DNA from 2 places in the Pseudorhodoferax sp. LjRoot39 genome. Region 1 is predicted to be linked to the other one. Evidence: riboswitches for the same ligand, from Rfam matches in the RefSeq annotation. Region 1 holds a riboswitch; the other holds the start of a gene.
The links. A riboswitch is a leader RNA that binds a small molecule or an ion and turns the genes downstream of it on or off. The one in region 1 is predicted to bind S-adenosylhomocysteine.

Region 2: it holds a riboswitch for S-adenosylhomocysteine, as region 1 does, so the genes downstream of both, ahcY (adenosylhomocysteinase) here and metH (methionine synthase) in region 1, are expected to answer to the same signal.

What each region holds. Positions count from the first base shown of each region.
Region 1 covers NZ_CAXUQL020000001.1:1,189,776-1,194,969, reverse strand. Annotated here, with positions in the region: gene metH (methionine synthase) at 1-1,743, opposite strand, end outside; S-adenosyl-L-homocysteine riboswitch at 1,835-1,916, opposite strand; gene ACSQ4M_RS05670 (GntR family transcriptional regulator) at 1,931-2,626, opposite strand; gene ACSQ4M_RS05665 (Bug family tripartite tricarboxylate transporter substrate binding protein) at 2,713-3,696, shown strand; gene araD (L-arabinonate dehydratase) at 3,719-5,194, shown strand, end outside.
Region 2 covers NZ_CAXUQL020000001.1:2,719,154-2,724,347, reverse strand. Annotated here, with positions in the region: gene ACSQ4M_RS12885 (TlyA family RNA methyltransferase) at 1-712, opposite strand, end outside; gene ahcY (adenosylhomocysteinase) at 730-2,178, opposite strand; S-adenosyl-L-homocysteine riboswitch at 2,253-2,323, opposite strand; gene ACSQ4M_RS12875 (MFS transporter) at 2,391-3,548, shown strand; gene ACSQ4M_RS12870 (putative bifunctional diguanylate cyclase/phosphodiesterase) at 3,660-5,194, shown strand, end outside.

The DNA.
Region 1 (5,194 bases):
CGGCCACAGCGGCACCTGCTTCTTGTTGGCGTGCTGCAGGCGCACCTTGTCGTAGTCGGCGTTGAGCTCGGCGATGTAGGCGCTGGCCTGCTCGGACAGCAGGCTCTGCGCCACGCCCACGCTGCGCGAGGCGTCGGGCACGTACACCACCGGGCCTTCGTAGTACGGCGCGATCTTCACGGCGGTGTGCACGCGGCTCGTGGTGGCGCCACCGATCAAGAGCGGGATCTTCTTGATGCGGAAGTGTTCGTCCTTCTGCATCTCGCCGGCCACGTACTGCATCTCTTCCAGGCTGGGCGTGATCAGCCCCGACAGGCCCACGATGTCCGCGCCCTCGACCTTGGCCTTGGCCAATATCTCGTGGCACGGGACCATCACGCCCATGTTCACGACCTCGAAGTTGTTGCACTGGAGCACGACGGTCACGATGTTCTTGCCGATGTCGTGCACATCGCCCTTCACGGTGGCGATGACGATCTTGCCCTTGCTGCGCACGTCGCGGCCGGCCGCCTCGTCACGCTTCTTCTCTTCCTCGATGTAGGGGATCAGGTGCGCCACGGCCGACTTCATCACGCGGGCCGACTTCACCACCTGCGGCAGGAACATCTTGCCGGCGCCGAACAGGTCGCCCACGATGTTCATGCCGGCCATCAGCGGGCCTTCGATCACGTGCAGCGGCCGGCCGCCCTTGGCCAGGATGGCCTGGTAGGCCTCCTCGGTGTCGGGCACGATGAAGTCGGTGATGCCGTGCACCATGGCGTGGGCCAGGCGCTGCTCCACAGTGGCGGGCGCCTCGGGCGTGCCGCGCCATTCGAGCTTCTTGCTCTCGTCCTTGGCGCCGCTCTTGGCAGTCTCGGCGATCTCGACCAGGCGCTCTCCGGCATCGGGGCGGCGGTTCAGCACCACGTCTTCCACGCGCTCGCGCAGCTGCGGCTCCAGGTCGTCGTAGACGCCGACCATGCCGGCGTTGACGATGCCCATGTCCATGCCGGCCTGGATTGCGTGGTACAGGAACACGGTGTGGATGGCCTCGCGCACGGGGTCGTTGCCGCGGAACGAGAAGCTCACGTTGGAGACACCGCCCGAGACCTTGGCGCCGGGCAGGTTCTGCTTGATCCAGCGCACCGCCTCGATGAAGTCGACGGCGTAGTTGTTGTGCTCCTCGATGCCCGTGGCCACCGCGAAGATGTTGGGGTCGAAGATGATGTCTTCGGGCGCGAAGCCCACTTCGTCGACCAGCACGCGGTAGGCACGCTCGCAGATCTCGATCTTGCGCGCGAAAGTGTCGGCCTGGCCTTGCTCGTCGAAGGCCATGACCACGGCCGCCGCGCCGTAGCGCCGCACCAGCCGGGCCTCGTGCTTGAATTTCTCGACGCCCTCCTTCATGGAGATCGAGTTGACGATGCCCTTGCCCTGGATGCAGCGCAGGCCGGCCTCGATGACCTCCCACTTGGAGCTGTCCACCATGATGGGCACGCGCGCGATGTCGGGCTCGCTGGCGATCAGGTTCAGGAAGCGCACCATGGCGGCCTTGCTGTCTAGCATGGCCTCGTCCATGTTGATGTCGATGACCTGGGCACCGTTCTCCACCTGCTGGCGCGCGACCGACAGGGCCTGGTCGAACTGCCCATTGAGCACCATGCGCGCGAAGGCCTTGGAGCCCGTCACATTGGTGCGCTCGCCCACGTTGACGAACAGACTGCCGGCGCCGATGGAGACGGGCTCCAGGCCCGACAGGCGCATGGGCGGCGGCGCGACAACGTCGGCAGCGGAAGAAGAAGCAGCGGAATCTGGGGTCATGGTCTCACCTGGGCATCCGATCGGGCGATCAAAGGGCCGGTGAGCGTCGTTGCGGATGCAGTGTCCCAAGCCTGACGGGCGCCTGTGGATGGCCCGCTGCAACGCTCCTTGGGAAGGGGTGGGATTCTAGCTAGTCGGGCTCGACCACGTAGTCCGGAAACTGAAGCCGGATCTCCTCGACGGCCGAGAGCGTGCCCGACAGGTGCGTGCGCAGAGCCTCCTGCGCCGCCGCCGCATCGCCCACCGCGATGGCCTCGGCGATGGCGCTGTGGTCGCGCAGGATGGATTCGGTCTTGCCTGCCGTGGGCAGGTGCAGCCGGCGCAGCCGGTCCACATGGCCCGAGACGCGCGCGACGAGGCCGACCAGCGCCGCCATGTCGGCCGCCGCATAGAGCAACTGGTGGAACTGCCGGTCGGCCGCGACGAACTGGCCGTATTCCTGGGCCTGGGCCAGCGCCTGCTGCAGGGCGATCTGGCGGCGCAGCGCCGCGACCAAGCCATCCGGCCGGCGCAGCGCCAGTTCGCGCACGAGTTCCAGCTCGATCGAGCGCCGCAGGAAATGCGCCTGCCGCGCCGCCCGCAGGTCGATGCGGCTGACCAGTGTGGCGTGCTGCGGAAACACGTCGACCAACCCCTCCTCGGCCAGCCGCAACAGCGCCTCGCGCACGGGCGTCTGGCTCAGGCCGAACTGCTCGGCCAGCGCCTGGCGCGCCAGCACGGTCCCTGGCGCGAGTTCCAGTTCCAGGATAGCCTCGCGCAGCCGCTCCAGCACCTGTGGCGCAGCCAGGCGCTGGCGGTCCAGGCGGATCTTGGGCAGGGCATTCATGGCGGGCGATTCTGCATTGACGTACTAATATATTAGTGTTTCAATCCCGTTCCAGCAAGCTGGACCGCAGTACACAAGGAGATGACATGCACCGTCGCACCCTCGTCCAAGGCGCCATCGCCACCCTGGCCGGCAGCACCCTGGCACTGCCCGCACTGGCCCAGGGCAGTTGGCCCACCGGCAAGGCGATCACCTACATCGTCCCGTTCCCGCCGGGAGGGAACACCGACACGCTGGCCCGCGTGATCGCGCCTGCACTGTCCACTGCGCTGGGCACGCCCGTGGTCATCGACAACAAGGGCGGTGCCGGCGGCAGCGTGGGTTCGGCCCTCGCGGCGCGCGCGGCGCCGGACGGCTACACCATCCTGGGCGGCACCATCAGCTCGCACTCCATCAACGGCAGCCTGTATTCCAAGCTCGACTACGACCCGGTCAAGTCCTTCGCGCCCGTCGCCATGCTGGGCTCCGGGCCGCTGGTGCTGGTGGTCAACGCGAACAGCCCCTACAAGACCCTGAACGACGTGCTGGCCGCGAGCCGCGCCAAGCCAGGCGGCCTGTCGTCGGCATCGCCCGGCAACGGCACCTCGCCACACATGGCGATGGCCCTCTTGAGCTACCAGTCCGGCGTGGCGTTCACGCACGTGCCCTACAAGGGCAGCGCGCCGGCCGTGCAGGACCTGGTCGGCGGCCAGGTCGACATGATGTTCGACACCACGCTGATCGTCGGCCCGCACATCCAGTCGGGCAAGCTACGGCCCATCGCGGTCAGCAGCGCCAAGCGGCTCGAATCGCTGCCCGACGTGCCCACCATCGCCGAAGCCGGCCAGAAGGGGTTCGACATGGGCTCGTGGCAGGCCGTGTTCGCACCGGCCGGCACGCCCAAGGCCATCGTCGACCGGCTGCACGCAGAGATCATGAAGATCGTCGCCACGCCCGAGGTGCAGGCCCGGCTCAAGGGCTTCGGCATGCTGCCGTCCGACATGACGCCGGCCCAGCTCGGCGACTACCAGAAGAGCGAGGTCGACAAGTGGGCCAAGGTGATCAAGGCCGCCGGCATCAAGGCTGAATAGACCTCCCCACAGACACCCCACGATGACACAACGCACCTACGACAGCCTGCGCAGCGCGCGCTGGTTCGCCCCCGACGACTTCCGCTCCTTCGGCCACCGCTCGCGCGTGCTGCAGATGGGCTATGGCTACGAGGACTGGAAGGGCAAGCCCATCATCGCCATCGTCAACACCTGGAGCGATGCCAACCAGTGCCACACGCACTTCAAGCAGCGCGTGGAAGACGTCAAGCGCGGCGTGCTGCAGGCGGGAGGGTTCCCGCTGGAGCTGCCGGCCATCAGCCTGTCGGAAAGCATGGTCAAGCCCACCACCATGCTCTACCGCAACTTCCTCGCGATGGAGACCGAGGAGCTGCTGCGCAGCCACCCGGTGGACGGCGCCGTGCTGATGGGCGGCTGCGACAAGACCACGCCGGGCTTGACCATGGGCGCGCTCAGCATGGGCATCCCCTTCATCTACCTGCCGGCCGGCCCCATGCTGCGCGGCAACTGGAAGGGCCAGGTGCTGGGCTCGGGCTCGGACGCGTTCAAGTACTGGGACGAGCGCCGCGCCGGCCGCTTGAGCGACCAGGCCTGGAACGAAATGGAAGCCGGCATCGCGCGCAGCCACGGCACCTGCATGACCATGGGAACGGCCGCCACGATGATGGGCATCGCCGAATCCATCGGCCTGACCTTGCCCGGCGCCAGCAGCATCCCGGCCGCCGACGCCAACCATGTGCGCATGAGCGCCGAATGCGGGCGCCGCATCGTCGACATGGTCTGGGACGACCTGACGCCCGCGAAGATGCTCACGCGCGCCAACTTCGAGAACGGCATCGCCTGTGCCATGGCCATGGGCTGCTCAACCAACGCCATCATCCATCTGATCGCGATGTCGCGCCGGGCCGGCCACCCCGTGAGCCTGGACGACTTCGATGACTTCAGCCGCCGCGTGCAGGTCATCGCCAACATCCGGCCCAGCGGCGACGCCTACCTGATGGAAGACTTCTTCTACGCGGGTGGCCTGCGCGCGATGCTGGAACGCATCCGCCCGCACCTCAAGACCGACGCCCTGACCGTCAACGGCAAGACCATCGGCGAGAACATCGCCGGCAGCGAGGTCTACAACGACGACGTGATCCGTCCGCTGGACAACCCCATCTACGCCGAAGGCGCGCTGGCCGTGCTGCGCGGCAACCTGGCGCCCGACGGCGTGGTCATCAAGCCCAGCGCGGTGGCGCCGCACCTGCTGCGCCACACCGGCCGTGCATTGGTCTTCGACGACTACCCCAGCCTCAAGAAAGCCGTGGACGACCCGGATCTGGACGTGACGGGCGACGACATCCTGGTGCTGCGCAACGCAGGTCCCTTGGGCGCCGGCATGCCCGAGTGGGGCATGCTGCCGATCCCGACCAAGCTGCTCAAGCTGGGCGTGAAGGACATGCTGCGCCTGTCGGACGCGCGCATGAGCGGCACGAGCTACGGCGGCTGCCTGCTGCACTGTTCGCCCGAGGCCGCC
Region 2 (5,194 bases), 1.5 Mb from region 1:
CCCCGCTGATCGCGCTGTCCCACCAGCCGGCCACCGCCAGGCCCAGCTCGGCGCAGCAGGCCTCGATGCGCGCGCGCACGACGGGGTACAGGCTCTCGTCGCGCACGATGCCGCCCTTGCCCACCTGTCCGGGCTGCAGTTCGAACTGCGGCTTGACCAGCATCAGCAATGCGCCGTCGTCGGCCAAGAACGGCACGACGGCAGGCAGCACCAGCGTCTGCGAGATGAAGGACAGATCGCCCACGATGAGGCCGAAGCCCTCCGCAGGTAGCGCATCGCCCAGGTGTTCGGCCTGCAGCGCGCGCGCATTCACGCCCTCGATGCAGTCCACGCGCTCGTCCGCGCGCACCCGCGCATGGACCTGGCCGTGGCCCACGTCCACGCCCACGACATGCGCCGCACCGTGCTGCAGCAGGCAGTCGGTGAAGCCGCCCGTGGACTGGCCGACATCCAGGCAGACCAGGCCGGCCGGGTCGACGCCGCTGGACTGCAGAGCGCCTTCGAGCTTGAGTCCGCCGCGCGAGACGTAGCGCGACTCGGCCGCATCCGCCAGCTGCAGCTCGGCCGCCTCCGGCAGTTCGTCGCGGTTCTTGGCAACGGCCTTCCAGGGCCCGTTGCCCACGCGCCAGGACAGGCCGGCGGCGATGAGCCGCTGGGCCTGCGAGCGGGATGCGGCCAGGCCGCGGTCCACCAGCAGTTGGTCGGCACGCATGCCCAGGCCCGCCGCCATCAGTAGCGGTAGGTGTCGGGCTTGTACGGGCCCTGCACCGGCACGCCGATGTAGGCGGCCTGCTCCTTGGTCAGCACGCTCAGTTGCGCGCCGAGCTTGGACAGCTGCAGGCGGGCAACCTTCTCGTCCAGGTGCTTGGGCAGCACGTAGACCTGGCCGACCTTGTATTCCTTGGGCTTGGTGTAGAGCTCGATCTGGGCGATGGTCTGGTTCGCGAACGAGGACGACATCACGTAGCTCGGGTGGCCCGTGCCGCAGCCCAGGTTCACCAGCCGACCCTTGGCCAAGAGGATGATGCGCTTGCCTGGCTTGCGGCCGACCTTCGGGAAGATCACGTGGTCGACCTGAGGCTTGATCTCTTCCCACTGGCAGTTCTTTTCCAGCGCGGCGACGTCGATCTCGTTGTCGAAGTGGCCGATGTTGCAGACGATGGCCTGGTCCTTCATGGCCACCATGTGCTCGTAGCGGATCACGTCCTTGTTGCCGGTGGTCGTGACGAAGATGTCGGCCTTGTCGGCGGCGTATTCCATGGTCACGACGCGGTAGCCTTCCATGGCGGCCTGCAGCGCGTTGATCGGGTCGATCTCGGTCACCCAGACCTGGGCCGACAGCGCGCGCAGGGCCTGGGCCGAGCCCTTGCCCACGTCGCCGTAGCCGGCCACCACGGCCACCTTGCCGGCGATCATCACGTCGGTGGCGCGCTTGATGCCGTCCACCAGCGACTCGCGGCAGCCGTACAGGTTGTCGAACTTGCTCTTGGTCACCGAGTCGTTGACGTTGATGGCGCGCATCTGCAGCGTGCCGTTGGCCGACATCTCGTTGAGGCGGTGCACGCCGGTGGTGGTCTCTTCGGTCACGCCGATGATGTTCTTCAGGCGGCGGCTGTACCAGGTCGGATCGACCTTGAGCTTGGCCTTGATGGCGGCGTGCAGGATCTTCTCTTCCTCGCTCTTGGCGCGGCCCAGGGCCTTGATGTCCTTCTCGGCCTTGGCGCCCAGGTGCATCAGCAGCGTGGCGTCGCCGCCGTCGTCCAGGATCATGTTGGGGCCGTCGTTCTTGCCCGTGAATTCGAAGATGCGGTGCGTGTAGTCCCAGTAGTCGACCAGCGACTCGCCCTTGATGGCGAACACCGGCGTGCCGGAGGCCGCGATGGCGGCGGCGGCGTGGTCCTGCGTCGAGAAGATGTTGCACGAGGCCCAGCGCACCTGCGCGCCCAGCGCCTGCAGCGTCTCGATCAGCACGGCGGTCTGGATCGTCATGTGCAGCGAGCCCGTGATGCGCGCGCCCTTGAGCGGCTGGCTCTTGGCGAACTCGTCGCGGATGGCCATCAGGCCGGGCATTTCGGTTTCGGCGATGGCGATTTCCTTGCGGCCCCAGGCGGCGAGGCCCAGGTCGGCGATGGCGCAATCGGTGTTCAGCAGTTGCTTGGAAGAGGCAGGGGCGTTCATGACGGCTCCGTGGTCCCGGGAAGGGACAGGTTGAAGACGACCACGCTTTGGGGGAATGAACTCACCGCACGGAGCGTGGGCGAGCGTCGTTGCGAATGGAATCCGAGCCTCGCGCCATGCTGGCGCTGCAACGCTCCTCGGAAGCGCGCGATTATAGGAGGGCCGGCCTTGGCGACAATCGCCCGCCCCTCGCATCCTCCATGCCTTCTGCCATGCCTGCCGCACGCGCCCCGGCGCTGGGCCTTGTCGCCCTCTTCGTCTCCACCTTCCTGGAACTGGTCGGCTACTTCATGGTCACGCCCTGGCTGCTGCTGCAACTCAAGGGCGCGGCGGTCTCCAGCACCCTGGCCGGTCTGTTCGCGGCCACCGGCTGGGCGGCGATCTTCCTGGTCACGCCGTTCTCTTCCTGGGTCACGCGCGCGCTCGGGCGCAGGCAGACGCTATGGCTGTCGGCGGCTGTGCCGGCGCTGGCCTGCTGCGGCTTCGCGCTCACGCGCGAACTGCCGGTCTGGTTCGCACTTGAGATGCTGGCCGGCGCGGCCTCGGGCCTGCGCTGGGTGCTGGCAGAGGCGCTGGTGGCCGAGTTCTCGACCGCGCGCACGCGCGGGCGCAACGTGGGCCTGTTCGAGACCATGGTGGGCGCGACCTTCGTGATCGGCCCGGCCCTCTTGGTCTGGGTCGGCGCCGACGCGCCCGCCGCACCCTGGATCGCCGTGGGTTGCATGGCTGCCGGGCTGCTGGCCAGCCTGCTGATCCCGCGCGTGCCACCGGCAGACGATGCACACGCGGCCCACGTCGGCCTGCGCGGTGTCTGGGCCGCGCTGCGCGCGCACCCGGTGATCATGCTGGCCGGCTTCGTCGGTGGCTTCTTCGAGGCAGGCATCACCTCGGTGCTGCCGCTGTACGGCCTGAGCCTGGGCCTGACGGCCGCGGCCGCGGCGCTGCTGGTCTCCGCGAGCGGCCTGGGCAGTGCCGTGCTGATGCTGCCCGTCGGCATGCTGGCCGACCGCTTCGCCGACCCGGCGCAGGGCCGGCGCCGGCTCATGCGCACTCTGGCCACCGTCACGCTGGTCGCGACCTGCGCGATGCCCTTCGTCGCACAACTGGGCTGGCTGGCCTGGCTGCTGGCCTTCACCTGGGGCGGTGCGGCCGGCAGCCTCTACACGCTGGCCATGATCGACATCGGCGCGCGCGAGCAGGGCATCACGCTGGTCAACAGCACGGCCGTGCTGGTGCTGTCGTACACCCTGGGCAGCACCTGTGCCTCGGCCGCCTCCGGCTGGCTGCTGGACCATTCGCCCTTGCTGGGCTTTCCGCTGGCGCTGGCCGGCGTGGCGTTGGCGGGCTGCATCGCCCTGCGCCGCAGCTAGGGAATGCTCCAGCCCATACCGTGCAAAAGTACACGAATGCATGTGCGCACTTGCACGATTCGTCGGAACAATACGCCGCGCATGGAAACCGCCGACCCACCTAGCCCACTGGTGCCCGCCGCCACACAAGCCCAGGCCGTCGATTTCTCGACGCTGTTCGACTTCCTGCCCATCGGGGCGTACCGGTCCTCGCCCGATGGCCGGCAGATCCGCGCCAACCCGGCGCAGGTGCAGCTGAACGGCTACACGCACGAGGCCGAACTCATCGCCGCGATGCAGGACATCGCCCGCCAGTGGTATGTGGAGCCGTCGCGCCGCACGGTCTTCCGTGACCTGCTCGAGCGCCAGGGCTACGTGCGCGGCTTCGTCTCCGAGGTCTACCGCCACAAGACCGGCGAACGCATCTGGGTCAGCGAGAACGCCCACGTGGTGCGCGATGCCGCCGGCCACATCCTGTTCTACGAAGGCACGGTGGAAGACATCACCGAACGCGTGCGCGCCGAGGCCGAACTGCGTCGGCGCGACGAGATCTGGAAGCTCGCGCTGGAGAGCACCGGCGACGGCGTCTGGGACTGGAACCTCGCCGAGGGCGTGGCCAGGATGTCGCGCCGCTGCCTGGAGATGTACGGCTTCGGCGCGCACGACCTGCGCCCCACCCCGCACGCCATGGACCAGCGCACGCACCCGGACGACAAGGCTCGGATGCTCCACGACCGCCGGGCGCACCTGGAAGGCCACGCTCCCAGCTACGTGAACGAACACCGGGTGCTGTGCGCAGACGGCAGCTGGAAGTGGGTGCTTGCGCGCGGCATGGTGATCAGCCGCGATGCACACGGCAAGCCGCTGCGCATGGTGGGCACGCACACCGACATCACGCAGCGCAAGGAAGCGGAGGCACTGATCTGGCACCAGGCCAACTTCGACGCACTGACCGGCCTGCCCAACCGCCGCATGCTGCGCGACCGGCTGGGCCAGCACATGCTGCGGTGCGACCGCGAACGGCTGCAGCTGGCGCTGCTGTTCATCGACCTGGACCACTTCAAGGCCGTCAACGACACGCTGGGCCACGAGGGCGGCGATCGCCTGCTGGTCGAGGCCGCGCAGCGGATCAGCCGCTGCGTGCGCGCCTCCGACACCGTGGCCCGCATGGGCGGAGACGAGTTCACCGTGGTGCTGCCCGAACTGCGCGAGGTGCGCGAAGTCGAGCGCATCGTGCAGGCCATTCTGCGCGAGCTGGCACGCGCCTTCCACCTCGGCGATGAGCCCGCCTTCGTGAGTGCCAGCATCGGCATCACCTTCTACCCTGGCGATGGCCAGACCGTGGACGACCTGCTGCGCCAGGCCGACCAGGCGCTCTACGCTGCCAAGGACGGTGGGCGCAACCGCTTCGGCTACTTCACGCCGGCGTTGCAGGAAGGCGCCCAGCTGCGCGCCCGCGTCGCCAACGACCTGCATGGCGCATTGTCGGCGCGCCAGTTCAGTGTCGAGTACCAGCCCATCGTCGCGCTGGCCAGCGGCGAGGTGCACATGGCCGAGGCGCTGCTGCGCTGGCGCCATCCGCAGCGCGGCCGCATGGCGCCGATGGACTTCGTGCCCATCGCCGAGGCCAACGGCATGATCATCCAGATCGGCGAATGGGTGTTCGG